4 regions of the Streptomyces sp. NPDC058683 genome follow, and region 4 is predicted to be linked to each of the others. Evidence: riboswitches for the same ligand, from Rfam matches in the RefSeq annotation. Region 4 holds a riboswitch; each other region holds the start of a gene.
The links. A riboswitch is a leader RNA that binds a small molecule or an ion and turns the genes downstream of it on or off. The one in region 4 is predicted to bind S-adenosylmethionine.

Region 1 (7,073 bases), on a different contig from region 4:
AACAGGTCAATCGGACGAGAATTCTGGACGGGAAGGGTCCGGAATGTAGCAAGAATTCGGCCGAATTCAGGGCAAGTCGGGCCCCATAAAGGCCGCAAAAGCCGCATATAACCCGCGCACTTTGGCTACTTCTTATCGGGTCAGCGGTATCGAATACGGGGCCCCCGACCTGGAGATCGGGACCGCGTTCCCCAACTCTACCGCGCTCAACCACACAGAATTGCCCCCTCCGCTTCTCTCACGGAGGGGGCAATCAAATGAACACTCGGTGATGGCTGTTACCGAAGGTAATGTTCGGTCATACGGCCATCACGACAGCCAGGTCAGCGGGCTCGCCGGGCGGTCGCCGGGGTCAGCCGCCGGCGACGGCCGGGATGATGGAGACGCCGGCGCCGTCCGGAGTGGCCGTCGCCAGGCCCTGCTCGAAGCGCACGTCGTCATCATTGACGTACACATTCACGAACCGGCGCAGCTTGCCCTCGTCGTCGAGAACGCGGCCGGCGATCCCGGTGTGGTTCTTGTCCAGATCGGAGATGACCTCGCCGAGGGTGGCCCCTTCGGCACTGACTTCGGCCTGACCACCGGTGTAGGTGCGCAGGATGGTGGGGATGCGAACGGTGACGCTCACGTTTAAACCTCCGGTTAGAGCAACGCCCTGGTTTTCTGCGGCTGACTTAGGCGAGCCCGGCCTCACGGAACGAATCGAGAGTGGGCCGAATAGTCGCCGTAAGCCCGGTCCCCGCCACGGCGTCCAGTGTCTTCAGTCCATCACCCGTGTTGAGCACGACAACCGACTTCGCCGGGTCGATCAGCCCATTCTCAATGAGCTTCTTGGTGACTCCGACCGTCACCCCGCCGGCGGTCTCCGCGAAGATTCCCTCGGTCCGCGCGAGCAGCTTGATCGCGTCGACGACCTGCTCGTCGGTCACGTCCTCCACCGCACCGCCGGTACGGCGCGCGATGTCCAGGACGTACGGCCCGTCGGCCGGGTTGCCGATGGCGAGGGACTTGGCGATGGTGTTCGGCTTCTGCGGCCGCACCACGTCGTGGCCCGCCTTGTAGGCCACCGACACCGGCGAGCACCCCTCGGCCTGCGCACCGAAGATCTTGTACGGCTTGTCCTCGACGAGCCCGAGCTTGATCAGCTCCTGCAGCCCCTTGTCGATCTTCGTGAGCTGCGAGCCGGAGGCGATCGGGACGACCAGCTGGTCGGGGATCCGCCAGCCGAGCTGCTCGCAGATCTCGTACGCCAGGGTCTTGGAGCCCTCCGCGTAGTACGGCCGCAGGTTGACGTTGACGAAGCCCCAGCCCTCGCCGGCCGAGTCACCGATCAGTTCGGAGCAGAAACGGTTCACGTCGTCGTAGTTGCCCTCGATGCCGACGAGCTCGCCGCCGTAGATCGCGGCCATGACGATCTTGCCCTGCTCCAGGTCGTGCGGGATGAACACGCAGGAGCGGAAACCGGCCCGGGCGGCGGCGGCACCGACCGCGCCGGCGAGGTTGCCGGTGGAGGAGCAGGAGAGCGTGGTGTAGCCGAAGGCGCGCGCGGCCTCGACGGCCTGGGCGACGACCCGGTCCTTGAAGGAGTGCGTCGGGTTGCCGGAGTCGTCCTTGACGTACAGGCCGCCGGTGACGCCCAGCTCCTTCGCCAGGTTGTCGGCCTGGACGAGCTTGGTCCAGCCCGGGTTGATGTTCGGCTTGGTCGCCACGTCCGCGGGGACGGGCAGCAGCGGCGCGTAGCGCCAGATGTTCGCGGGACCCGCTTCGATCCGCCTCCGCAGCTCCTCGGTGTCGTAGGCCGAGAAGTCATACGCGATCTCGAGCGGGCCGAAACACTCCTCGCAGGCGAACACCGGGCCGAGCGGCACACGGTGGCCGCACTCGCGGCAGCTCAGGGCGGTGGCCGGACCGAGGTCGACGGTCGTGGAGTCGGTGGTGGTCGCAGCAGTCTGCACAGCCATGTGAGGCGAGGCCCTTTCTCCTCATCTTCCCCACGACGCATTTCGCCGTGAGACGGATTTGGCACCTTCCCTAGCCGGGAGCCTCGCGAGTGATCGACATTGATCAGCGATCCACGAGTAACCGACTGGAGGGTTGCCGGGGCTTCATCGGGCCGTTTCCCTCTGCCCCTCTGGATGAGCGGTATGCGGTTGTCAACGCTCGGTGACCTCAGGACATGCGATGGTCATCGGCGTTGTTCAAGACTGTAACCGAAGGCCAGGACAGTTGAGATAGTCGTCCGAACCGCGAGATGGATCACACCTCGCAGTGTGACCGTGACAGTGAGGAGCCGCTGACTGTGCTGGAAGAAGTCGAGCGCTGGCTGGCCACCCGCTCCTGGTCCATGAACGACCGTCCGCTGCACCGGATACTCGCCGCCAAGCAGCGCACCGGTCAGTCCGTCTCCGTCGTGCTGCCCGCGCTCAACGAGGAGGAGACGGTCGGCGACATCGTCGCGATCATCCGTCACGACCTCATGCGGCAGGTGCCGCTCGTCGACGAGATCGTGGTCGTCGACTCCGGTTCCACCGACCGTACGGCGGCGGTGGCCGCGGCGGCCGGCGCCCGGGTCGTCCACCGCGACACGATCCTGCCGCGCATCCCCGCCGTCCCCGGCAAGGGCGAGGTCCTCTGGCGCTCCCTCCTGGTCACCACCGGCGACATCGTCTGCTTCATCGACGCCGACCTGCGTGACTTCTCCTCCGACTTCGTCACCGGGATCGTCGGCCCGCTGCTGACCGACCCGGACGTCGACCTGGTCAAGGCGATGTACGACCGCCCGCTCGCCGGCTCGGCCGGACAGGGCGGCCGGGTCACCGAACTGATGGCCCGCCCGCTGCTCAACATGCACTGGCCGCAGCTGGCCGGGTTCGTCCAGCCGCTCGGCGGCGAGTACGCCGCCCGCCGCTCCCTCCTCGAACAGCTCCCCTTCCCGGTCGGCTACGGCGTGGAGCTGGGCATGCTGGTCGACGCCCTGCACCTGGTGGGGCTCAACGCGTTGGCGCAGGTCGACGTGGGGGTCCGCAAACACCGCCACCAGGACGGCCAGGCCCTCGGCCGGATGTCCGCCGCGATCTACCGCACCGCGCAGCTGCGGCTGGCCCGCGGGCACCTGATCCGCCCTTCCCTCACCCAGTTCGAACGGGGCGAGGACGGCTTCGAGCCGCGCACCTACTCCGTGGACACCGAGGAACGGCCGCCGATGGCGGAGATCGCCGAGTACGCCGAGCGCCGGGTGGCGTGACTTCTACGTACGGCCGTATACGGCGGCGCGTCGGGCACGGCCGTACGTTTGAGCGTTTCCGGGCCGGGCTAGGTTGTGGCGTATGGCTTCCACCAGCGGTGCTGAGGTGCTGGTCGCGTCCAACCGCGGCCCGGTTTCGTATGAAGTGGGCGACGGCGGTGCCCTGCACGCCAAGCGGGGTGGCGGCGGGCTGGTCTCGGGGCTGTCGGCCATCGGGCCGGACGCGAACGCGGTGTGGGTGTGCGCGGCGCTGAGCGACGGCGACCGGGAGGCGGTACGGCGGGCCGAGGGCGGCCGGCTGCCGGCCGGGGACACCGGCGGGCAGCAGGTCCGGATGCTCGACATCGACCCGGACGTGTTCTCGGACGCGTACAACGGCATCGCGAACTCGGTGCTCTGGTTCGTCCACCACATGCTCTACCAGACCCCGCTGGAACCGGTCTTCGACGCGGAGTTCCGGCGGCGGTGGGCCTCGTACCAGGCCTACAACCAGGCGTTCGCCGAGGCGCTGGCGCAGGAGGCGGGCGAGGGTGCGGTGGTCGTCATCCAGGACTACCACCTGGCGCTGGCCCCGCGGATGCTGCGCCGGCTGCGGCCGGATCTCCGTATCGGCCATTTCTCCCACACCCCGTGGGCGCCGCCGGACTACTTCCGGCTGCTCCCCGACGACATCGCGGCGGAGCTGCTCGGCGGGATCCTGGGCGCCGATCACGCGGCGTTCCTGACCCGGCGGTGGGCGGACGCGTTCGTGGCCTGCTGTCATGCGGTGCTGGGCCCGGGGATCCCGGCGGCCGGGGAGACCCGGATCGGGGTGCACGGGCTGGGGGCCGACGCGGACTTCCTGCGGAAGCGGTCGCACGAGCCGGACGTGGACGAGCGGATGCGGGCGCTGCGGGAGGAGATCGGCGAGGGCCGCAGGACGATCGTCCGGGTGGACCGGACCGAGCTGTCGAAGAACATCGTGCGGGGGCTGCTCGCGTACCGGCAGCTGCTCGACGACCACCCCGAGTGGCGGGAGCGGGTGGTGCATGTCGCGTTCGCGTATCCGTCGCGGCAGGACCTCGCGGTGTACCGCGACTACACGGCCGAGGTGCAGCGGGTCGCGGACGAGATCAACTCGGCGTACGGGACGGCGGGTTGGACGCCGGTGGTGCTGCATGTGAAGGACGACTTCGCGAGGTCGCTTGCGGCCTACCGGCTGGCCGACGTGGCGTTGGTGAACCCGATCCGGGACGGCATGAACCTGGTCGCCAAGGAGATGCCGGTGGTGTCGGACGAGGGGTGCGTGCTGGTGCTCTCGCGGGAGGCGGGGGCGTACGAGGAACTGGGCGAGGATGCGGTGGTCGTGAACCCGTACGACATCGGGGGGACGGCCGTGGCTTTGCAGCAGGCGTTGACCATGGGGGTGGAGGAACGGGCGGAGCGGACGAAGCGGCTCGCTGCGGCGGCTACGGCGTTGCCGCCTGCGGCTTGGTTTCTTGAGCAGTTGCAGGCGTTGGAGGGGTAGCGCCGTTCGGGGTAGCGCCGTTCGATGTCGGGTGCGGGTGCGTGGGGGCTGGTCGCGCCCACGCGGCGGAGCCGCATATCGAACACAGCCCCGCGCCCCTTACGGGGCGCTTGCTTACGGGGCGCTTTGATCAGCCACGTCTTTCAGCAGCCGTACTACTCCCTCCGGGCCGTCCACCACCAGGTCGGCTCGGTCTGCCAGGTCTGTTACTTCTGTGCTGCCGCTGCATACGAGGAGGCCGGGGGTGCCTTCCGCCCGTAGTTTCTCCACGGCTGCGAAGGCCGGGATGTCGCCCAGGTCGTCGCCGGCGTAGAGGATCGCGCCCGCGCCGATCTCCCTCGCGTACTCGCGCAGTGCCACGCCCTTGTCCATGCCCGGGGGGCGCAGTTCCAGGACCAGGCGGCCCGGTTCGACGATCAGGGCGTGGCGGGTGGCCAGGTCGGTCAGGGGGGCGCGGAGGGTCTCGAAGGTGGCCTGGGGGTCGTCGGCCCGGCGGGTGTGGACGGCCACGGCATGGCCCTTGTCCTCGATCCAGGTACCCCGCACCCCTGCGCCGTCGATGACGGCCGGGAGTTCGGCGCGGACGGCGGCGATCCCGGGGTGCGGCGGGGGCGCGGTGATCTCGCCCGTCGCCGCGTCCCAGCGCTCGGCGCCGTAGTGGCCGAGGACGACGAGGTGGTCCAGGCCGGGGACGCCGGCGAAACCGCCGTAGCGGACGGCGATCTCGGCGGGGCGGCCGGTGATGACGGCGACGGCGGCCACCTTCGGGGCGAGGGCGGCCAGGGCCGGTACGGCGTCCGGGTGAGCCCGGGCCTGCTCGGGGTCGGCGACGATCGGCGCGAGGGTCCCGTCGAAGTCGAGACCGATCAGCGCGGAGCGTGGCCGCGAGAGAAGAGCAGCGAGGCCGTCGCGACCGGCGGGGGTGCGAGGCGGAGGCAGAGGGTTGTCCGTCGGATGCGTACCCATACGGCGACCCTATCCGCGACGCCCAGGACAGCGCGCCCCAAAGGGGCGCGGGGAACTGCGCGACCAGCCCCCACCGGCCCGCAGATCCCCCCGGCCTACAGCCCCGTCAGCGGTCCCCCCGCCGCGCGTCCCGCACCCTCCGCAGCCTGTTCACCGTCACCGGGTCATGGGCCAGTGCCCGCTCGTCGTCGAGGAGGGCGTTGAGGAGCTGGTAGTAGCGGACCGGCGCCAGGTCCAGTTCCTCGCGGATCGCCCGTTCCTTCGCGCCGGGGCTCGGGAAGCCCCGGCGTTCCAGGGCGAGGATCGCCTGCTCGCGTGCGCCCAGTTCTTGCCGGTCCATGCCGAGAACCGTAACGCTCAGCCCGTCGTCGTACGGCTGTCCGCCGCCGCGGCCTTGGACTGGATCCGGCTGAGCACCGCGGTCGGGTCGCCCGTCGCCGTGACCGCGGTCCCTATCTGCTCCTTGACGTCGGCGCTGATCGCGGCCCAGGAGGTCTTGCCGGCCGGGTACAGCTCGGAGGTCGGCAGCTGCTCCAGGAAGGGGAGGAGCTGCTTGTCCTCGGCCTGCGGGGAGTCGGTCATCGTCTGGGACGCGGACGTGGTGACCGGCAGCAGACCGTACTCGCGGGAGAAGTCGAGGACGTTCTTCTCGCTGTAGACGTAGTCGAGGAAGTCGCCGACCTGGTCCGCGTGGCCGTTCTGCCTGAACGCCGCCATCCAGTCGGTGACGCCCATGGAGGCGGTGGTGGTGCTCTGGCCGGCGCGGGCCGGCATCGGAACCGTGCCGAACTTCACGCCCTTCTTCTCGGCCTGCTTGATGAGCGTGGGGTGGCCGTTGAGCATGCCGACCTGGCCGTCGGCGAACGCGGCGAACGCCGTCGCGCGGTTCAGCTTGCCGGGCGCCGTCGGTCCGGTCAGGCCCTTGCCCACCAGGTCGTCCTTGAGCCAGGTGAAGGTGTCGATGTTCTGCGAGGAGTCGATCGTGTACGTGCCGATGTCGTCGGTGTAGCCACTGCCGCCGCTGAGCAGCCACTGCATGGTCTCCGCCTGCGCCTCCTCGGGGCCGAGCGGCAGCGCGTACGGGTACTTCACCCCGTGCTCCTTGAGCGCCTGCGCGTCGGCCGCCAGCTCCTTCCACGTGGTGGGCGGGGTGATGCCGGCTTCGGTGAAGAGGGTCTTGTTGTAGAAGAGGACGCGCGTAGACGCGGCGAAAGGCATGCCGTACTGCGCGTGGTTCCACTGGCCCGCCTCGGCGAGCTGGGAGGGGAAGTCGGCCTGGACCGGGATGGAGAGCAGGTCCCCGGCCTCGTACAGCTTGCCGGCGGCCGCGTAGTCGGCGTACGAGCCGATCTGTGC
Region 2 (7,073 bases), on a different contig from region 4:
ACCAGCCGTGATCACCGCGATCGTCCTCATCAAGACCAGCGTGGACCGGATCCCCGAGATCGCGGAACAGATCGCCGCGCTGGACAGCGTCAGCGAGGTCTTCTCCGTCACCGGTACGTACGACCTGATCGCCATGGTCCGGGTGCGCGAGCACGAGGACCTGGCCGAGGTGATCCCGGGGCGGATCAGCAAGATCCAGGGCGTGGAGGGCACGGACACGCACGTCGCGTTCCGCACGTACTCCCAGCACGACCTGGAGGCGGCGTTCGCCATCGGCCTGGACAGCTAGTCAGGCCTTGAGGGCGAGGACGGTGATGCCGTCGGCGGTCGCGACGTAGATCCGGCCGTCGCGGGCGACCGGGCTCTGGGTCCCGGTCGACGCCCCGCCCTCGACGCGCTTGCGCCAGGTGCGCCCGCCCCGGCGGTTCACGCCGAAGAGCGTCGAGCCCTGGCGTACGTAGAGGGTGCCGCCCGCGACCGTGGGATCGCTGTACTGGGTGCCCTCGCCGGTGAGCATGAGGTCCCACGCCTTCGATCCGTCGGCGGGGTCCAGGGCGACCAGCTCGTAACTGCTCGCGGTGACCGCCAGGCCGCCGAACGACACGCTCGTGAAGTAGCGGCCGCCGCTCGGCAGCTCGTTGCCGGACTTGTGCCAGAGCGCCTTGCCCGTCCGGCTGATGCCGTGCAGCATCTGCTCACCGCCCGACCCGGCCACCAGGACGTCCCCGATCAGCGCCGGGCGGCCGGTGTCACTGCCGGCCGCCGTCGCCCAGAGCCGCTTCCCGCTCTTCGCGTCCAGGGCCCGCACCTGATCCCCGAACGTGCCGACGTAGACCACCCCGTCCGCGACCATGGGCTCGCTGGTGGGCGCCGGCCCGGTCGGCGTGCTCCAGGCCACGCTGCCGTCGGGGGTGTACGCGCGCACCCCGCCCGCGTCCGTGGGGCCGTAGGACACCAGGACCAGGTCGCCCGCGGCCACCGGGACCTGGCTGTTCCCGGCGACCGGTCTGGTCCAGCGCACCCGGCCGCGCCGGTCGAGCGCGCAGAGCTTCGTGGAGCCCTCCCCGTTGTCGTACAGCAGGCAGTACACGCCGTCGGCGGTGGCGAGCGGGGGCATGACCGGGCCGCCCAGCGCGGTGCTCCAGACGGGGCGGCCGTTCGGCGTCACCGCGTGCAGCGAGCCGTCCGCCCCGCCGACGTACACCAGGTTCCCGTCGGCCGACACCGCCGCACACGGGCCGCGCTGCCCGCCCAGCCCCTGGACCGGGTACTGCCACCCCACCTGGGTCGCCGACGACGAGACCGTGCCGGTCCGCCCCTCCCGCACCGCCGGACCCGTGCCGGCCGAGGAGTCCCGCAGCCACAGCCACCCGCCGACGCCCCCGCCCGCCACGACCGCCGCACCGCCCGTCAGAGCCGCCAGCAGCCGCCGCCGTGAGGCCGGGGCGGCAGCCGGTGCGGCCACGGGCATGTCCGTGACTGTCGCGGGCGCCACGTACTCGACGCGGCTGTCCCGTTCCCCCGACCCGTGTTCCGGCACCCAGCGCTCATCGCTGTCCACGGTCCCCGATTCCGCCGTGGCGCGGCCGGCGTACCACCCCGCCCCGAGGCCTGCGCGGAGGGAACGCCCGGTGTGCCCCACCGCCGCGACCACGTCCGCGGGCGTCGGCCGCGCCCCGGGGTCGTCGCGCAGACAGGACTCCACGAGCTCCAGATGGTCCTTCGGTACGGCGGACAGGTCGACGTCCCCGGTCAGGATCCGCAGCAGGACGACCGAGTCCTGCCCCTCGCCGAAGGGTTCCCGTCCGCCCGCCGCGTACGCGAGGACCGCGCCCAGCGAGAAGACGTCACTGGCCGGTCCCACGTGGGCGCCGTTGCGGATCTGCTCGGGCGAGACATAGCCGACCGACCCGACGATCACCCCGGTCCGGGTCAGCGCGGTCCCTTCCAGGGCCCGGACGATCCCGAAGTCGATGACCCTCGGGCCGTCCGGCGCGAGCATGATGTTGGAGGGCTTCAGGTCCCGGTGCACCAGCCCCTTGGCGTGGATCGCGGCCAGCGCCTCGCCCAGCGCGGCCGCCAGCAGCCGTACCGCGCCGCCGGCCAGGGGACCGCCGTCGAGGATCGCGTCCCGCAGGTTCGGCCCGTCCACGTACTCGGTGGCCATCCACGGCCGTACGGCCTCGGTGTCCGCGTCCACGACGCGGGCGGTGTACGTCCCCGTGCCGCCGACGGTCTGCGCGGCCCGCACCTCGTGCCGGAACCGGGCCCTGAAGGTCCGGTCCTCCGCGTGTTCGGCGCGCACCACCTTCACGGCGAGCCGGAGACCACCGCGCGCCTCGGCGAGATACACCTCGCCCATGCCGCCGGATCCGAGTCTGCCCCGGACCTCGTAGGGACCGATGGTCCGAGGGTCCGTCTCGCGCAGCTCCTCCACCCCGTGCTCCCCCTGCCCTCCGTACAGCTGCCGAAGGAAGCGTATACGCGCGGCTGGACGTCAGTCCGTCAGACGGCCGGTACGCAACGGCCGTCCTCCGTACGGTAGTTCCACTTCGCGCCATCCCGGACCAGCTCCTTGACGGCATTCACGAACCGCTCCACATGCTCGTCCGGCGTCCCCGCCCCGAAGCTCACCCGGATCGCGTTCAGGGACTTCTCGCCCGGTGCCGCCTCCGGCGCCCCGCACTCGCCCTGGGTCTGGGGGTCGGAGCCCAGCAGGGTCCTGACCAGCGGGTGGGCGCAGAAGAGGCCGTCGCGGACGCCGATGCCGTACTCGGCGGAGAGGGCGGCGGCGAAGTGGGAGCTGTTCCAGCCGTCCACCACGAAGCTGATCACTCCGACCCGCGGGGCGTCGTCGCCGAAGAGGGAGAGGACCCGGACCTCGGGGACCTCGGCCAGCCCCGCCCGCACCTTCTCGATCAGGTACCGCTCGCGGGCGACCAGCGTGTCGAAGCCGGCCTCGGTCAGCGCCTTGCAGGCCGCGGCGATCGAGTAGGCGCCGATCACGTTCGGGGAGCCCGCCTCGTGGCGTGCGGCGCTCTCGTGCCACTCCACGGCCACTCCCCCGTCCTCGCGCCGGGTGACCTTGCGGCTGGCGCCGCCGCCGGCGAGGTACGGCTCGGCCGCCCGGAGCCAGTCGGCGCGGCCGGCCAGGACGCCGGAGCCGAAGGGGGCGTACAGCTTGTGGCCGGAGAAGGCGATCCAGTCGACGTCCAGCTCGCGGAGGCTCACCGGGTGGTGCGGGGCCAGCTGGGCCGCGTCCAGGACGATCCGGGCGCCGTGCGCATGGGCCGCCGCGGCCAGCTCCCGCACCGGCCACAGCTCGCCGGTGACGTTCGAGGCGCCGGTGACACAGACCAGGGCCGGGCCGTAGCCCCCTTCAATGGACACGGTGCGGTCGGCGAGGGCCTGCTCCAGGGTCTGGACGGCCTGGCGCGGGGTGCGCGGGGCGTCGAGGTAGGTGACCCGGGCGTCCTGCCAGGGCAGCAGGCTCGCGTGGTGTTCGGTCTCGAAGACGAAGACCTGGCAGTCGGCGGGGAGCGCGCGGGCCAGGAGGTTCAGGGAGTCCGTGGTCGAGCGGGTGAAGACCAGCTGGTCGTCGGGGCGGCAGTCGAGGAACTCGGCGACGGTCCGGCGGGCGTTCTCGAAGAGGTCCGTGGAGAGCTGGGAGAGGTAGCCGGCGCCGCGGTGGACGCTGCCGTAGTAGGGCGCGTAGGCGGCGACGTCGTCCCAGACCCGCTGGAGGGCGGGGGCGCTGGCCGCGTAGTCGAGGGCGGCGTAGGTGACCTCGCCGCCGGTGACGAGCGGGACGGTGACATCCTGGCCCAGAACGGGCAGGGGGGAACAAACCGACGGGGCGGAGACAGCGGTGGAGACGGACATGGCGGAACTCCCGTGAAAGGAAAGAAGAAAGTGAAAAGGGGTGCGCGGAAGTGGGGCTCGACGCCCTAGCGCATTCGCTTGCTCACGGGAGACTCCCTCGACGACCAGGATCCCTGGGCTGTGCTCATTCGGATGAGCGTGAGGGATCCGCGCTTGCCGCAGACCTCGCTGCCTGCGGCCTGGTCTTCACCCGGGGCACCCCGCCACGGACGGAGGGTTGCCGGACAGTCGGCCGGGGCCTCATGACTGTCACTCATGACCTGGATGGAAAAGTAGAGGAAGTGATCGCCGGCGCGCAACTTCTGTCCGGATGACGGACTGCCGAAGGCGCCGGCGTCACATGCTCCTGCGGCCCGGCGTCTACCGGTTGGTCGCCGCCGCCCAGCGCTCCAGCGTCCGCTTGGCCGCGCCCGAGTCGATCGACTCCGCCGCCTTGTCCATGCCGGCGCGGATCTGCTCGGCGAGCGTTCCGGTGCCCGGGTCCAGGGCCACCAGGGCCGCCGCCGAGTTCAGCAGGACCGCGTCGCGGACCGGGCCCGTCTCGCCGTCCAGGAGCCGGCGGGCGACCTCCGCGTTGTACGACGGGTCGCCGCCGCGCAGCGCCTCCACCGGGACCAGCTCGATTCCGGCGTCCCTCGGGTCGAAGGTCTCCTCGGTGACCTTGCCGTCGCGGACGATCCAGACGTGGGACGTGGCGGTGGTCGTCAGCTCGTCGAGGCCGTCGTCGCCGCGGAAGACCAGGGAGGAGTTGCCGCGTTCCGCGAAGACGCCCGCGACGACCGGTGCCATGCGCGGGTCCGCGACGCCGACCGCCTGGGCCCGCACCTGGGCGGGGTTGGTCAGCGGGCCGAGGATGTTGAACACCGTGCGGATGCCCAGCTGGCCGCGGGCCGCGCCCGCATGGCGCAGCGCCGGGTGGAACTTGACGGCGAAGCAGAAGGTGATGCCGGCCTCCTCGGCGACCTCGGCGACCCGCCGCGGGGTCAGGTCGAGGTTGACGCCGAGCTTCTCCAGCACGTCCGAGGCACCGGACGCGGAGGACGCCGCCCGGTTGCCGTGCTTGACGACCTTCGCCCCGGTGCCGGCCACCACCAGCGCCGACATCGTGGAGATGTTCACCGTCTTGGCGCCGTCACCGCCGGTGCCGACGATGTCGACCGTGCGGCCCGGTACCTCGATGACGTTGGCGTGCGCGTACATCGTGCGGACCAGGCCGTTGATCTCGTCGACCGTCTCGCCCTTCGCCCGCAGGGCGACGACGAAGCCGGCGATCTGGGCGTCGGTCGCCTGGCCGCGCATGATCTGGTCCATCGCCCAGGCCGTCGCGTCCGCGCTCTGGTCCTGGCCGTACAGCAGCGCGTTCAGCACCTCGGGCCAGGAACGGCCCGCCGCGGTGTCGCCTCCAGCGGGGGTCACAGCGCTCATAAGGCCGCTCCTGATGGTCGTACCGGCAAAACAACAGTGTCACGCCTACCCTATCCAGCCCCGGGCACGGCGAAGGGCCCCCATCCGTACACCGGACGGGGGCCCTTCGACCGTGGCGTGGCGACGCGGTCGATCAGTGGTGGCCGTGGCCGCTCGTGATCTCCTTGTACTCCTCGACGGTGGGCTTCGGGATCTGGTTGTCCTCGCCGTAATAGGCGCCGCTCAGCTTCGCGCGGAGCTTCTCGGATCCCTTGATCTTGCGCTCGACACCGTTCTCGTCCACCGCCGCGCCGACCTGGGCCGGCTCGTACTGGTGGTGGGCCGTGAGGGTGTGCAGCTGCTCCTGGCTGAGCGGCTCGTGCACCTCGATGAACTCACCGTGCGGCAGCCGCTTGATGATGCCGGTCTCACGACCGTGCAGCACCTTCTCGCGGTCCCGGCGCTGCAGGCCGAGGCAGATCCGCTTGGTGACGATGAACGCGATCACCGGTCCGGCGAAGAAGAAGATCCGGACGAACCAGGTCACGTCGTTGATCGACAGATGGAAGTGGGTGGCGATGAGGTCGTTGCCACCACCGATCAGGCCGACCATGTACACGGTCACCCAGGCGACACCGAACCCGGTACGGGTCGGGGCGTTGCGCGGGCGGTCCAGGATGTGGTGCTCGCTCTTGTCGCCGGTGACCCAGGACTCGATGAACGGGTAGAGCGCGATCGCGCCCAGCACCAGACCGAACAGGACCAGCGGGATGAAGACGCCCAGGACCAGGGTGTGGCCCCAGAAGTTGATCTCCCAGCCCGGCATGTAACGGATCAGACCCTCGGCGAAGCCCATGTACCAGTCGGGCTGGGCGCCAGTGGACACCTGGTCCGGACGGTAGGGGCCCATGGCCCAGATCGGGTTGATCTGGGTGGTCGCCGCGATGGCCGCGACGACACCGAAGACCAGGAAGAAGAAGCCTCCGGCCTTGGCCATGTAGACCGGCAGCAGCGGCATGCCGACGACGTTCTTCTCGGACTTTCCGGGACCCGCGAACTGCGTGTGCTTGTGGTAGAAGACCAGGATCAGGTGGCCCACCACCAGGCCGAGCATGATGCCCGGCAGCAGCAGGATGTGGATCGAGTAGAACCGCCCCACGAAGTCGTGGCCGGGGAACTCGCCGCCGAAGAGGAAGTACGAGATGTACGTGCCGACGATCGGCATCGACAGGATGGCGCCCTCGGTGAAGCGGACACCGGTGCCGGAGAGCAGGTCGTCCGGGAGCGAGTAACCGGTGAAGCCGGTGAACATGCCCAGGACGAACAGCAGGAAGCCGAAGAGCCAGTTGATCTCACGCGGCTTGCGGAACGCGCCGGTGAAGAACACGCGCATCATGTGCACGAACATGCCGGCGAGGAAGATCAGCGCGGCCCAGTGGTGGATCTGCCGGATGAGCAGACCACCGCGCACGTCGAAGGAGATGTGCAGGGTCGAGCTGAACGCCTCGGACATCAGCTGTCCCTGGAGCGGGACGTAGCTGCCGTGGTACACCACCTCGTTCATCGACGGGTGGAAGAACAGCGTCAGATACACACCCGTGAGGATGATGATGATGAAGCTGTACAGGCAGACCTCGCCCAACATGAACGACCAGTGGTCGGGGAAGATCTTGCGCATGTTGGACTTGGCCAGGGAGTAGATCCCGAGCCGTCCGTCGGCCCAGTCGGCGACACGCTCGCCGGCCGGGGCCTTCCCGCGCTCGTCGCGGCCCGCCGCGCCAGCGGCT
Region 3 (7,073 bases), on a different contig from region 4:
GCGACTGCCTCCTCGGGAACGCGGTCCGTCGCTCCGCGGGGCAGCGGTGCTGCGTCACTCCGCGGGCGACGGCGGTACGTCCCTCCACGCCACCATCCGGCACCGCCGCCGACCACCCGCGCGTGTCGTTCGGGTGAGCGTCATGATCCGGGAGCCGTGATCCGCACCTTCCGGCTGCCGCAGCGCGGGCACACCGCGTCGGTGAGCGGCGACCGCACGGCCCGGCCGGCCTCGTCGACGTACTCCAGGGTGCTCTGCAGGTCCGGGTCGGCGATCGGGTCGGTGAAGAACACCGCCTGGAAGGTCGCCTCCCAGGCCTCGCCGCACCGCCCGCAGCCGAACGCGAAGGTCTCGGGCACGGCACCGGGCACGGGTCCGGGACCCGGGGGCTCGCTCATCGCATCCGGCTCCTGTCGCTCGGCCTGCGTCTCCAGCGGACCGCCGCTTCCGCCCGGCGGCAAGCCGGGGCCGGGTGTCCCAGGCGTGGACGCCCTCTTGACGGCACGCGGAGGCCGATCGACACTCCAGGTGGGAATCCTAGTGAAAAGGTAGGGAAAGATGGGTCGGCTGCGCACGGTCACCGGCAGACAGCGCCGAGAGAGCCGTACGCCCTGCCCCGTCCCGCTGCTCACCTCCCGCCTGCACATCGACCTGCTGCGTGTGTGCAGCGCCATCAGCCGTACCGGCTGAACCCCCGCTCCCGGCCGTACCGGCCGAGCGCCCGCCGTCGGCCGCATCCGCCGAACGCCCACCCACCGACGAACGCTTCCGCCGCGCGTACGTCCGCGCGTCCGCACCCCCGGGGAGACGTATGTCCATCACTCCGCTCGCCGCCCTCCCGTCCGTCCGGACCACCCCCGCCTTCCGAGGGCGCATCGGCCGGGACGCGCGCAGCGGCCACTACGCCGTGCCGCGCCGCTACCGGCTCCACCTCGCCACCGCCTGTCCCGCCGGCCTCCGCATCGCCGTCGGTCACAGCCTGCTGGCCCTCGACGACTGTTGTCCGGTCACCTATCTGCCCGCCCTCCCGGACGGTCCGGACGGGAGCCACACGGCGCTGCGCCCGCTGTACGAGGCGAGCGCCCACCACTACTCGGGACCGGCCCTCGCACCCGTGCTCAGCGACGACTGGTCCGGCCGTATCGTCAGCACCCACAGCCGCGACATCCTGCGCGACCTGGACCGCCACTTCGGCGACGGCGTCACCCGGCTGTACCCGTGCGGTGCCGAGGCCGCGATCGAGGCGGTCGAGCGGCTGTGCGCCGAGGACATCGAGCAGGCGGCCCAGCACGCCGGCCGAGAGGGCGGCGACCCGGAGGCGCTGGAGGTGCTGCTCGCCGCCCTGGACGAGCTGGAGCGCCGGCTGACCGGGGCGGAGTTCCTGGTCGGCGGGCAACTCACCGCGGCGGACGTCGAGTTGTGGGTGACCCTGGTACAACTCGACACCGTGCACCGCAACCACCTGGACGCCTCCGCCGTGCACCGCATCGCCGGCCACCCGGTGCTGTGGGCCTACGCCCGCCGGCTGGCCGCCCATCCGGCCTTCGGCGCCCACCTCGACCTCGACGGCATCGCCCGCCGCCACCACGGCCGTTGCCAGGGCCTGGAAGCCGCCGGCGCGGCCGTCCAGATCCTGGACTGGGCGGGCCACGCGGCGGACGCTCCCGGCGCTCCGCGCAGGTGAGAGCGGTCCGAACCGTTTCGCCAGTCGGACAGGCGTTGACATTCGTTCGGGCAACTGCGTTACTTGCGGACCAGAACGGTCAAGAGCGTCAGCATCAAGCCCTGGCTTGCTGACCGGCAACCCTCGCATCGCGGTGGGGTGCCCCAGGTGACGACCGGACCGATGACGTTTCGGCAAGCGACGATTCGGTAAGCGCGAGGCCCCCCGGGGGGGCCAGCATGACAGTGACAGGTGACGGACATGTACGCAGTTTCCGGGACGGCCCAGCGCCGCACCTCGGGCTGCGTACACCCGTATCCGAGCCCGCTCGTCGCGGACCGCGTCGTCGACCTGCTCCGTGTCAACAGCGCCCTGTGTAGCGCGTGTACCGCACCGGGCTGTGCCCGCTGCCGGGTCTGACCAGGCTTTTCGCCGGCTTCCCGCAGCTTCGCGCCTCAGCGTCCCCGTCGAGACACCGGCCGCCCGGTGTGCCGCCGTCCGCCCAGCCCCCCTGCCCCGCGCGCCCCCGTGCACCGTGCCGCCCGCCCGCAGGTGGCCCGGTCGTGCGGTCCCGGCCGTGGGACCCGGGGTGACCGACTCCGCCGGAGCCCGCCATGACCGAACCCCCAGGCACCGTGTCCCTCGCCGAGGCACCGCCGCCCACTGACGAGACGTCAAAACCCTTTAGAACACAGCGAGTTCAGCCGCTGCGCCGCCCCGGCCGGTGGATCGCCACGGCCGTCGTCCTGGTGGTCGTCGCGCAGTTCGCGCACGGACTGGCCACCAACCCCTTCTACCAGTGGGACCGGTTCCGCTACTGGTTCCTGCGGCCCACCATCCTCGACGGGCTCGTCATCACCCTCGAAGTCGCCGCGCTCAGCGCCGTGCTGGGCCTCCTCGGCGGCGTCGTGCTGGCCGTCGCCCGGCTCTCCGGCAGCCCCGTGCTGCGGGCGGTGAGCTGGACCTACACCTGGCTGTTCCGCTCGATCCCGCTGATCGTCCTGCTGATCTTCCTCTACAACTTCTCCGCCCTGTACCAGACGTTGAGCCTGGGCGTGCCCTTCGGCCCGTCCTTCGTCAGCTTCGACGAGACGAAACTCGCCACCGACCTGGTGGTCGCCGTGATCGGCCTCAGCCTCAACGAGGCGGCCTACGCCGCCGAGGTGGTGCGCGGCGGCATCCTCTCCGTCGACCAGGGCCAGCACGAGGCGGCCGCCGCACTCGGCCTGCCCAAGAGCTACCAGTTCACCCGGATCGTCTTCCCGCAGGCCCTGCGCTCCATCGTGCCGAACTACGTCAACCAGCTCATCGGGCTGATCAAGGGCACGTCCCTGGTGTTCTACGTCTCGCTGCTCGACCTCTTCGGCTCGGTGCAGTCCATGGGCAGCACCTATCCCGGTGACATCGTGCCGCTGCTGCTGGTGGCCACCGTCTGGTACCTGATCCTCACCAGCGCCGTCTCCGTCGTCCAGTTCTACGTCGAGCGGCACTTCGCCCGCGGCGCCACCCGCACGCTGCCGCCGACCCCCCTCCAGAAACTCCGCACCGGCCTCGGCGACCTGCGGGAACGGATACGCCGGGAGGCCGCCGCATGACCACCGCACCGGACATCGCGCCCGCCGCCCTGGAGATCCACGAGGTCCACAAGTCGTACGGCGCCCACCGCGTCCTCGACGGCGTCGACCTGACCGTCCGCCCCGGCGAGGTCACCGTCATCCTCGGTCCGTCCGGATCCGGCAAGTCCACGCTGCTGAGGGTGGTCAACCACCTGGAGAAGCCCGAGAGCGGCTACGTCAGCGTCGGCGGCGAACTGGTCGGCGTGAAGCGCCACGGCGACCGGCTCAAGGAGCTGAGCGAACGCGCCATCCTGGCCCAGCGCAGCCGGATCGGCTTCGTCTTCCAGAACTTCAACCTGTTCCCGCACCTGACGGTCCTCGACAACGTCGCGGCCGCCCCCGTCGCCACCGGAAAGCTGACCAGGCCCGAGGCCCAGCGGCTGGCCAAGGAACTCCTCGAACGGGTCGGCCTCGGCGAGCGCGTCGGCGCCTACCCGCGGCAGCTGTCGGGCGGCCAGCAGCAGCGCGTCGCCATCGCCCGCGCTCTCGCGCTGCGCCCCGGCATCATCCTCTTCGACGAACCGACCTCCGCGCTCGACCCCGAGCTGGTCGGCGAGGTCCTCGCCGTCATCAAGGACCTGGCCTCCAGCGGCACCACCCTGGTGATCGTCACCCACGAGATCGGCTTCGCCCGCGAGGTCGCCGACCGGATCGTCTTCATCGACGCCGGAAGGATCGTCGAACAGGGCCCGCCCGCCGAGATCCTCGACAACCCGCAGCACGAACGGACCCGCGACTTCCTCCGCAAGGTCCTCTGAACCACCCCCTCCTGAACCCCCTGAACCACCCCCCTTTCACCTGTCACTGAGACACGAAGGACAGCCATGCCCACGCTCCTCTCCCGACGCAGCCTGATCCGCGGCCTCACCACGGCGACCGCCGTAGCGACCCTCGCCACCGGGCTCGCCGCCTGCGGGGGCGACAGCGACGCCGCGACCACGACCGACAGCGCCAAGAGCGGCGAGGTCGTCATCGGACAGGTCTCCAACGGCGCCGCCCAGCAGACCACCGTCAAGGTCTCCGAGGTCAAGTCCATCAGCGCCGAACTGCCCGCCGCCGTCCGCAAGAGCGGCAAGCTCGTCATCGGCGAGGGTGTCCTGCCCGCCGGATTCCCGCCGCTCGCCTACGTCGGCAGCGACCAGAAGACCCTCACCGGCTCCGAACCCGACCTCGCCCGGCTGGTCGCCGCGGTCTTCGGCCTCACGCCCGAGGTGAAGAGCTTCACCTGGGAGAACATGTTCGTCGGCATCGACAGCGGCAAGGTCGACGTGGCCCTCTCCAACATCACCGACACCGAGGAGCGCAAGAAGAAGTACGAGTTCGCGTCCTACCGGCAGGACAACCTCGCCTTCACGGTGCCGAAGAAGAGCACCTGGAACTTCGACGGCAACTACGAGAACCTCGCCGGTAAGACCGTCTCCGTCAGCGCCGGCACCAACCAGGAGAAGATCCTCCTGGAGTGGAAGGCCAAGCTGGCCAAGGAGGACAAGAAGCTCACGGTCAAGTACTACCAGGACAGCAACAGCGTCTACCTGGCCCTCAACAGCGGCAAGATCGACGCCTACCTCGGCCCCAACCCCGGCATCGCGTACCACAACCGGCAGACCGCCAACACGCCCAACGCCACCCGCACCGCGGGTACCTACTCCGGCGCGGGCGCCAGCCTCCAGGGTCTGATCGCGGCCACCGCGAAGAAGGACAGCGGCCTTGCCAAGCCGCTCGCCGACGCCATCAACTACCTGATCGAGAACGGCCAGTACGCCAAGTGGCTGGCCGCCTACAACCTCTCCAACGAGGCCGTCGCCAAGTCCGAGGTCAACCCGCCCGGGCTGCCGCTGGACAACTCCTGACCGGTCGCCGGCGGAGAACGTCACCATGACCGTTGCAGCATCCCGCGGCGTCCTGGACAACGCCGTCTGGTCCGCACTCGCCGGTCCGCACGCCCACCTCGCCGAGCGAAGCGAGATGGGGGTCCCCCCGGCCGAAGGCTGGGGGAGGCTGCGGCTGCCCGGCTGGACGGAGATCAGCGCGGTCTGCACCGACCCCGGACACCGGGGCCGGGGTCTGGCCACCCGGCTGGTGCGGGCCGTCGCCGCCGGCATCAGGGAGCGCGGTGACACGCCGTTCCTGCATGCCGCTCCGGGCAACGCCACGGCGATCCGGCTCTACCAGTCCCTCGGCTTCACCGAGCGGCTGCGCACCCGCACCCTGCTGGTGCGCAGCCCGGGAACAACCACGGACACCGGGCTGTTGTGAGTCACGACGAGATGTACACGCAGCAGGCCGGGAGGTGCGGGACGTGACACGTGTCCTCAGCCCCAGCCGCCGTACCGTCCTGCACTCCCGGCCGCACATCGACCTGGTGCGCGTGGCCGGCGCGCTCTGTTGTTCCTGACCCGTTGTCCTCGCCGCGCCCCTCTGCTCGCGCGCCCTCGTACGGACCTCCAGGAAGGCACCACTGTGTCCGCATCTCCTTCATCTCCCTCTCCCCTGCATCTCGCCGTCGCCCTCGACGGCATCGGCTGGCACCCCGCCTCCTGGCGCGAGCCGGTCGCCCGCCCCCGCGACCTGCTCACCGCCGGCTACTGGGCCGACCTGGCCGCCGAGGCCGAGCGCGGTCTGCTCGACTTCGTGACCATCGAGGACGGTCTCGGCCCGCAGTCCTCGCACTTCCTGGAGCCGGACGAGCGCACCGACCAGGTACGCGGCCGCCTCGACGCCGTGCTCATCGCCGCCCGGATCGCGCCCCTCACCCACCACATAGGTCTGGTGCCGACGGTGGTGGCGACCCACACGGAGCCGTTCCACATCTCGAAGGCGATCGCCACCCTCGACTACGTCAGCACCGGCCGCGCCGGGCTGCGCGTCCAGATCACCGCCCGTCCGAACGAGGCCGGCCACTTCGGCCGTCGTACGATCCCGCGCACCGAGGCCTACGACAGCCCGGTGGTGGCCGACCTGTTCGACGAGGCCGCCGACTACGTGGAGGCCGTGCGCCGTCTCTGGGACAGCTGGGAGGACGACGCCGAGATCCGCGACGCGGCCACCGGGCGCTTCATCGACCGCGACAAGCTGCACTACATCGACTTCGAGGGCCGCCACTTCAGCGTGAAGGGCCCCTCCATCACCCCGCGCCCGCCGCAGGGCCAGCCGCTGGTCACCGCGCTCGCCCACCAGACGATCCCGTACCGGCTGGTGGCCCGGCAGGCCGACCTCGGCTACGTCACCCCGCACGACACCGGTCAGGCCCGCGCGATCGTCGCCGAGATCCGCGCCGAGCAGGCGGCGGCCGGCCGGGCCGCCGAGCCGCTGCACGTCTTCGGCGACCTGGTGGTCTTCCTCGACGACACCGAGGCCCAGGCGACAGCCCGCCGGGAACGCCTGGACGAGCTGGCCGGGACGCCGTACACCGGCGACGCCCGGATCTTCGCCGGTACGGCGGCCCAACTCGCCGACCTCCTCGAGGAGTTCGCGGCGGAGGGGCTCACCGGCTTCCGGCTGCGGCCCGCCGTCCTCGGCCACGACCTGCCGCGCATCACCGAGGGCCTGGTACCCGAGCTGCAACGCCGGGGCCGCTTCCGGACCGCCTACGAGGCCGACACCCTGCGCGGCCTGCTCGGGCTCGCCCGCCCCGCCAACCGCTATGCCGCCGCCTGAGCCGGAAGGGACCGCACCCGACATGAGCAAGCCCCTGAAGCAGATCCACCTGGCCGCGCACTTCCCCGGCGTCAACAACACCACCGTGTGGAGCGACCCGGCCGCTGGCAGCCACATCGAGTTCAGCTCCTTCGTGC
Region 4 (7,073 bases):
ACGCGGCCCGTGAACTCGCCGACGGCGCCCTGCTGGTGGACGTCCGCGCGGACATGGTGCGGCGCGCCGAGGGCGAGATCCCCGGTTCCCTCGTCATGGACCGGAACGTGCTGGAGTGGCGGCTGGACCCCTGCAGCGCCTGGCGCATCGAGGAGGCCGTCGACCACTCCCTGCGCGCGATCATCATGTGCTCGCAGGGTTACATGTCGAGCATGGCCGCGGCCGGGCTGCACGATCTCGGACTGGTGCGGGCCACCGACATCGTCGGCGGCTACGAGGCCTGGCGTGCCGCGGGCCTGCCGGTGGTGCCCGGCGGCACGCTGCCCGGGTCCTACGTGGCCGCCGCCCCGTCCCCGATCAGCCTGGACCCGGGCGGGCAGCGCATGCTGGTGGACGGTGCTCCCGTCGCTCTGACCCCGTTGGAGTTCCGGCTGCTGACCGCCCTGCTGCGCGGCAACGGCCGGGTCATCACCCGGGAGGACCTGCGCTCGGGGCTGGGCGAATGGGCGGGCAGCCGCAGCCGCTCCGTCGACCTGCACATCCACCGCATCCGCCGGAAACTGGGCCCACGTGCCGCGGCTCTGCTGACGACGGAACGAGGCGTCGGCTTCCGCCTGCGCGCGACACCGACACCGACACCGGCCGAGAGCGGCTGACGGGGCCGTCTCCCGCGTGCGCTCAGTCGGCCTGCGCGGCGGTGAGCGGGGGGCAGGTTCAGGTGTGACGGTCAGTCATGGGGCGTTGTTCCGGTGGACGGTTCAGGTGACGGCTGGTGATCGGTGGAGGGCGAACGGCCGGTCGGCGATGCCGCAGCCGCCGATGCGGACCGGGAGACGGGCGGGGCGGGCGGTACGGGCGGCGTGGCCGGCGCGGCCGACCCGGGCGGCGCGGCCGACCCGGCCGCCACATCCAGGGCCGGCGCCGAGCGCGCCCTCCGCGTCAGCCACAGCGCCACGCCGAGCGCGGCCAGCACGGCGGTGGCCGCACCCACGCCCAGCCCCCAGCGCACCCCCGCGTGCTGGGAGATCCAGCCGATGACGGGGGCGCCGACCGGGCTGCCGCCCATGGAGATCACCGTGTAGACGGCCATCACCCGGCCCCGCATGGCGTCGCTCACCTCCGACTGGACGAAGGCGCTCACCGCCGTGTTCAACGTCATCAGCGTGAAGCCGGCGGGCAGCAGCAGGGCGAGGAAGGCGGGGTACGTGGGCATGACCGCCGCGAGTGCCTCGAAACCGCCGAACAGCAGCGCGCCGACGACGACCGTCCGTACCCGGGGCGAGACCCCACGCGTGGCGGCGACCGTCCCGGCGACGGTGCCGACGGCCAGTGCGGTGTTCATGAGGCCGAGTCCCCGGGCCGACGTCGAAGACGCGCCCGGCGAACAGGGTCAGCGTGGTGGGGAAGTTGACCGCGAAGGTGGCGACCAGGCCGAAGATGGTGAACACGCCCACGAGTTCGGGCCGGGCCGCCACATACCGCAGCCCCTCCGCGCCCGCCCCCGTCCACAGCAGCAGGGTCCGGCGGTCGTAGCGGTCGGCGACGACCCCGCCCCACAGGCCGAACAGCAGCACGGGGGCGAACTGGAGCCCGGCGACCCAGCCGAGCGCGGTTCCGCTGTGGGTGAGCGTCAGGACGAACCAGTCCAGCGCGACACCCTGCATGGCGCTGCCGATGTTGGACACCAGGCCCGTGCTCCAGTAGATCCGGTAGTCACGGACCCGCAGCGCGGCGAACACCCCGGTCGGAGCGATGCTGTTGACGGCCATGCCTCTCTTTCCGACGGGTTGCGGCGGGGCGGTCGGGAGGGTGCGCGCGACGGACGCGACGGTGAAAAGGGGCTGCGCGGCGTGTTCACGCGCTTCGAGGAGAAGGAGCCGAGCTGAACCGAGCTGAGGGGAGCGATTGGTCAGCGACAGGTCTGGTCGAACTGGTCGGCGCGACGGCCCGCCCAGAACGGGTCGAGCAGCACGGTGCGTGCCTGACCTGCGGTCTCCATGGCCGGATCAAAGCACACGGCACTAGGTGCGTCCACCATGCGTCCCGGAGCGTGAGACGGTCGCGTCTTCTCGAACAGGGCGTCCGGTTGCGGCATTGACGTACGACAAAACCGATCCGTACGATCGCCAACGGCATTGAGTGTCAGCGTCAAGCCCTGGCTCGCTGACCGGCAACCCTCCCACGCGGTGGGGTGCTCCAGGTGAAAGCCCGGCGGGGTCACCGATGACTCCCGCAAGCGCGTGGCCCCGTCACCGGGGCCGGAGACGAGGAGGGACCGGCATGCGACACAGCGATGACCCGGCTGCCTCCCCCGCCGACGCCACGGCGTACTCCCGGCTCTCGCGTCGGCGCCACATCGATCTGAAGCGCTCGACCAGCTGCCTCTGTCGGCTCTGACCGGCCCGCCTGCCGCCGGCTGACCTCCCGTCACCGGCCACGGCCCCTTCGCGCCGCCCTTCCCTCGCCACCGGTCTCCGGTGTCGTCCACCTGCCCTCCGTCTGCACAGCGCTTCCCCGGCCGGCGCCGATCCGGCCGGGGACCGCACGCCCCTGCACGGCCGTGCCTCGCGCCCCGAAGCCCGGCACCCCGTGCCGGGTGACACGAGTAGGAGAAAGCCCTCCGTGACTGCACTCCCGGATTTCAGACCCTCCCGATGGGCGCCCCTGGCCGCGCTCCTGACCACCAGCGTCCTGCTGACCGCGTGCGGTTCGGGCGACGACGGATCCGGCAGCGGAAGCGGCCAGGCGAAGTCCGGCGGCACCCTGACCTTCGCGGTGGGATCCGACGCCGGCTGCGTGGATCCGCAGCAGGTCGCGAGCAACGACACCATCTACTCGGTGCGCCAGACCGTGGACTCCCTGACCGACCAGGACCCGAAGACCGGCAAGATCGTGCCGTGGCTGGCCAAGAGCTGGGACATCAGCCCCGACGCGACGACGTTCACGTTCCACCTCCGGTCGGGGGTCACCTTCAGCGACGGCTCGAAGCTGACCGCGCAGGTGGTCAAGGACAACTTCGACGCGGTACCGGACCTCGGTGCGCTGGGCACCCTCGGCCAGGGCTATCTGAGCGGCGTCAAGAGCACCACCGTGGTGGACCCGCTCACCGTCAAGGTGGCCTTCAAGCAGCCCAACGCCCAGTTCCTGCAAGCGACTTCGACTCACTCGCTGGGCATCGAGTCGTCGGCGAGCGTACAGAAGTCCCCGCAGCAGAAGTGCAGTGACGGTGTGGTCGGCTCCGGGCCGTTCGTGCTGAAGCAGTACGTGCAGAACCAGTCGGTCACCCTGGACAGGCGGACCGGGTACGACTGGGGTTCCTCGCTGTGGTCGAAGAAGGGCGAGGCCTACCTGGACAAGCTGGTCTTCAAGGTCGTACCCGAGGCGGGGGTACGGGCCGGCAGCCTCCAGTCCGGGCAGGTGGACGCGATCAGCAGCGTCGGCAAGGCCAACGAGGCGGCGCTCAAGGGCGGCCAGGTCGCCCTCCGGAGCCGGGCCAACCCCGGCGTGGTGTTCGGCCTGGGACTCAACAACGCGCGGCCCCTGCTGAAGGACACGAAGGTGCGCCAGGCGATCCTGACCGCCGTCGACCGCAAGCAGATCGCCGACACCGTCTTCCCGACCGGCACCCAGCCGGCGACCAGCGTCCTGGCGCACACCACGCCCGACTACACGGATCTCTCCTCGGACCTGGCCTTCGACGCGGCCAAGGCCAAGTCCCTGCTGGACGAGGCCGGTTGGAAGGCGGGCAGCGACGGCATCCGCGCCAAGGACGGCAAGAAGCTGAGCCTGACCATCACCTGGTTCCCCAACTCGGCCACCAACCAGCCGGCGCTGGAGCTGGTCCAGCAGCAGCTCAAGGCCGTCGGGATCGACGTGGTGCTCAAGCAGCTCCCGGTCACCCAGTTCGCCACCACGCTCCAGTCGGGTGACTTCGACGTGGTGTGGGGGAACACGACCCGCGCCGACCCGGACATCCTGCGCAGCTCGTTCTCGACCCAGCTGGCCAACTTCTACCACCTACCCGCCAGTCCGCTGGACACGGCGCTGTCCTCGCAGGCCGCGACCACGGACACCGCGAAGCGCAAGCAGCTGGTCACCGAGGCGCAGCAGTTGATCGTGCAGAACGCGTACAACGTGCCGGTGGTGGAGCTCCAGACCCAGCTGGGCGTCTCGAACAAGGTGCACGACCTGACATTCGACTCCGGCAGCCGCGTCCAGCTGCACGACACCTGGATCGGCTGACGGATGCGCCGCTATGTGATCAAACGGCTGGCGCAGGCGGTCGGGGTGCTGTGGGCGGCCTACACGGTGTCGTTCCTGGTACTGGACTTCCTGCCCGGTGACCCGGTCTCCGCGATGGCCGGGGCCGGGATGGACTCGGGGCAGGTCGATCCGGCCCAACTCGCCGAGCTGCGGCACGAGTACGGCTTCGACAAGCCGGTGCTGGTCCAGTACGCGGAGTATCTGGGCCGGGCGGTACGCGGGGACTTCGGCGACGCGGTCTCCACCGGCCGCCCCGTGACCTCCACGCTGGCCGACGCGCTGCCGCAGACACTGCAACTGACCGGTGCCGCGCTGCTGCTGGCGGTGGTCCTCGGCGGCGGCCTCGCGGTGGTGGCCACGTACACCTCGCGGCGGTGGCTGCGGCAACTGCTGCTGTCGCTGCCTCCGCTGGGGGTGTCGGTCCCGACGTTCTGGGTGGGGCTGCTGCTCGTCGAGGCGTTCTCGTTCAAGCTGCACTGGTTCCCGGCGTTCGGCAACGACGGGCTGAAGGGTTTGGTGCTGCCGGCGCTCACGCTGGCGATCCCGACCGGTGCGCAGGTCGCCCAGGTGCTGGCCAAGAGCCTGCTGACCGCGCTGGACCAGGCCTATGTGGAGACCGCGCGGGCCAAGGGCGCCGGCCGGTGGCGGGTGCACCTGCGGCACGCGCTGCGCAACGCCTCGCTGCCGGCGCTGACGGTCGTGGGCCTGCTGGTCGGGCAGCTGATCGCCGGTTCGGTGGTGGTCGAGACGGTGTTCTCCCGCGACGGTCTGGGCCGGGTGACCGCGGCGGCGGTCACCACCCAGGACATCCCGCTGGTCCAGGGGGTGGTGGTGTTCGGGGCGCTGATCTTCGTGGCGACGAACCTGCTCGTCGACCTCGTCTATCCGCTGCTGGACCCGCGGATCGTGGTGGCCTCGGACAGGAAGGCGAGCTTCGCATGAGCCAGGGCCTTGTCGACGACCAGGCCGAGGCCGCCCTCGGTCTCGCCCGGCCGGTCGAGACGGGACCTCCCGCGGAACCCGGACGGCCCGCCGACATCCGCCGGGTGCTCCGCTTCCTGGTGCGCCGCCCCGGTCTGCTGCTGTCCGCCGTCGTCCTCGTGCTGGTGGTGCTGGCCGCCTTCTGGCCGGATCTGTTCACCTCGCAGGACCCGCTGAAGGGGGTGCCGTCCCAGAACTTCCGCGGTCCGAGCGGCGGTCACTGGTTCGGCACGGACGAACTGGGCCGCGACGTCTTCTCCCGCGTGGTGCACGGCGCCCAGCTCTCCCTCAAGGCCACGCTGATCGCGGTCCTGGTCGCGTTCGTGGTCGGCGGTCTGCTCGGCGTGGTCGCCGGGTTCGTGGGCCGCTGGGTGGACGACGTGCTGATGCGCTTCGTCGACGTCCTCCTCTCCATCCCCGCGCTGTTCCTGTCGCTGGCCCTGGTGACCGCGCTCGGGTACGGGACGGTGAAGGTGGCCGTCGCGGTCGGCATCGCCAGCGTCGCCTCCTTCGCCCGGGTGGCGCGGGCCGAGGTGCTGCGGGTGCGGCAGGCGGTGTTCGTCGAGGCGTCCCGCTCCTGCGGGACCCGCTGGTACGCGGTCCTCGGCCGGCATGTGCTGCCCAACGCGGCAGGCCCGGTGATCGTCCTGGCCACGCTGGACTTCGGCTCCTCGATCCTGGCCGTGTCGGCGCTGAGCTTCCTCGGCTACGGCGCGCCGCCGCCCGCCCCGGAGTGGGGGACGTTGATCTCCGACGGCCGCAACTACCTGGCCAACGCCTGGTGGCTGACCGCACTGCCCGGGCTGGCGATCGCCGCGACCGTGCTGGCCACCAACCGCATCGCCAGGGCGCTGGACGGCGAATGGGCGCGGCAGCGATGACCGGCGACGCACATGAGATCGGTGACGCACGCGAGAACGGCGACGCACGCGAGAACGGTGAGAACGTGACCACACCACTCCTGGAGATCCGCGGCCTGTCCGTGTCGTACCGCACCCGGGGCGGCACGGTCTCGGCCGTACGGGGCGTGGACCTCGACGTATGGCCCGGGCAGGTGACCGCCGTGGTCGGCGAGTCCGGCTCCGGCAAGAGCACCACCGCACACGCCGTCACCCGGCTGCTGGCGGCGAACGGCACCATCGACGCGGGCACGGTCCGCTTCGGCCGGCACGACCTGGCAACGCTGTCGGAGGCGGAGCTGCGTACCGTGCGCGGCGCGCAGATCGGGCTGGTCCCGCAGGATCCGACGGTCTCGCTCAACCCGGTCGAGCGGATCGGCGACCAGGTCGCCGAGGTGCTGCGCATCCACGGTCTGGCGACCCGCCGGGCGGCGGGCGCCGAAGCGGTCGCCGTCCTTGACCGGGCCGGACTGCCCGACGCGGCCGTCCGGGCCCGCCAGTACCCGCACGAGCTGTCCGGCGGCATGCGGCAGCGGGCCCTGATCGCCATAGCCATCGCCGCGAAGCCCCGGCTGATCATCGCCGACGAGCCGACCAGCGCGCTCGACGTCACCGTGCAGCGGGTCATCCTCGACCATCTCCAGCACCTCACCGAGGAGTCGGGCACCGCGATCCTGCTCGTCACCCACGACCTCGGGGTGGCCGCCGACCGGGCCCAGCGCCTGGTGGTCATGGAGCAGGGCAGGGTGGTCGAGGCGGGCGAGACCCGTGCCGTCCTCGCCGACCCGCAGCACGAGTACACCCGGCGGCTGCTGGCCGCCGCCCCGAGCCTGACCACGGCCCGCCCCCGTACCCCGGTCCCCGCCGCCCCGGCCGACACGGCAGCTCCCCTGGTCGAGGCACGCAACCTGGTCAAGGAGTTCACGCTGC

Region 1: linked by a shared signal. The riboswitch ahead of thrC (threonine synthase) and the one ahead of ACFWXC_RS27105 (putative leader peptide) in region 4 are both predicted to bind S-adenosylmethionine.
Region 2: linked by a shared signal. The riboswitch ahead of ACFWXC_RS42670 (aminotransferase class V-fold PLP-dependent enzyme) and the one ahead of ACFWXC_RS27105 (putative leader peptide) in region 4 are both predicted to bind S-adenosylmethionine.
Region 3: linked by a shared signal. The riboswitch ahead of ACFWXC_RS02945 (amino acid ABC transporter permease) and the one ahead of ACFWXC_RS27105 (putative leader peptide) in region 4 are both predicted to bind S-adenosylmethionine.

Annotation. Positions count from the first base shown of each region.
Region 1 covers NZ_JBHXSK010000024.1:116,300-123,372, forward strand. The annotation lists gene ACFWXC_RS26515 (MoaD/ThiS family protein) at 353-628, opposite strand; gene thrC (threonine synthase) at 675-1,961, opposite strand; SAM riboswitch class I at 1,980-2,142, opposite strand; gene ACFWXC_RS26525 (glucosyl-3-phosphoglycerate synthase) at 2,300-3,244, shown strand; gene ACFWXC_RS26530 (trehalose-6-phosphate synthase) at 3,327-4,751, shown strand; gene otsB (trehalose-phosphatase) at 4,866-5,717, opposite strand; gene ACFWXC_RS26540 (DUF3263 domain-containing protein) at 5,824-6,057, opposite strand; gene ACFWXC_RS26545 (extracellular solute-binding protein) at 6,075-7,073, opposite strand, start outside.
Region 2 covers NZ_JBHXSK010000055.1:57,705-64,777, forward strand. The annotation lists gene ACFWXC_RS42655 (rhomboid family intramembrane serine protease) at 1-11, shown strand, start outside; gene ACFWXC_RS42660 (Lrp/AsnC family transcriptional regulator) at 8-289, shown strand; gene ACFWXC_RS42665 (PQQ-binding-like beta-propeller repeat protein) at 290-2,437, opposite strand; gene ACFWXC_RS42670 (aminotransferase class V-fold PLP-dependent enzyme) at 2,506-3,882, opposite strand; SAM riboswitch class IV at 4,027-4,143, opposite strand; gene trpD (anthranilate phosphoribosyltransferase) at 4,243-5,307, opposite strand; gene ACFWXC_RS42680 (cytochrome bc complex cytochrome b subunit) at 5,441-7,073, opposite strand, start outside.
Region 3 covers NZ_JBHXSK010000002.1:183,337-190,409, reverse strand. The annotation lists gene ACFWXC_RS02960 (hypothetical protein) at 141-398, opposite strand; gene ACFWXC_RS02955 (putative leader peptide) at 559-690, shown strand; gene ACFWXC_RS02950 (glutathione S-transferase C-terminal domain-containing protein) at 812-1,684, shown strand; SAM riboswitch class IV at 1,762-1,885, shown strand; gene ACFWXC_RS02945 (amino acid ABC transporter permease) at 2,278-3,258, shown strand; gene ACFWXC_RS02940 (amino acid ABC transporter ATP-binding protein) at 3,255-4,037, shown strand; gene ACFWXC_RS02935 (transporter substrate-binding domain-containing protein) at 4,104-5,129, shown strand; partial or broken gene ACFWXC_RS02930 (GNAT family N-acetyltransferase) at 5,275-5,535, shown strand; gene ACFWXC_RS02925 (putative leader peptide) at 5,579-5,674, shown strand; gene ACFWXC_RS02920 (LLM class flavin-dependent oxidoreductase) at 5,740-6,936, shown strand; gene ACFWXC_RS02915 (NtaA/DmoA family FMN-dependent monooxygenase) at 6,959-7,073, shown strand, end outside.
Region 4 covers NZ_JBHXSK010000025.1:65,907-72,979, reverse strand. The annotation lists gene ACFWXC_RS27120 (winged helix-turn-helix domain-containing protein) at 1-656, shown strand, start outside; partial or broken gene ACFWXC_RS27115 (MFS transporter) at 728-1,351, opposite strand; partial or broken gene ACFWXC_RS27110 (MFS transporter) at 1,512-1,769, opposite strand; SAM riboswitch class IV at 2,132-2,245, shown strand; gene ACFWXC_RS27105 (putative leader peptide) at 2,281-2,397, shown strand; gene ACFWXC_RS27100 (ABC transporter substrate-binding protein) at 2,623-4,242, shown strand; gene ACFWXC_RS27095 (ABC transporter permease) at 4,246-5,205, shown strand; gene ACFWXC_RS27090 (ABC transporter permease) at 5,202-6,125, shown strand; gene ACFWXC_RS27085 (dipeptide ABC transporter ATP-binding protein) at 6,107-7,073, shown strand, end outside.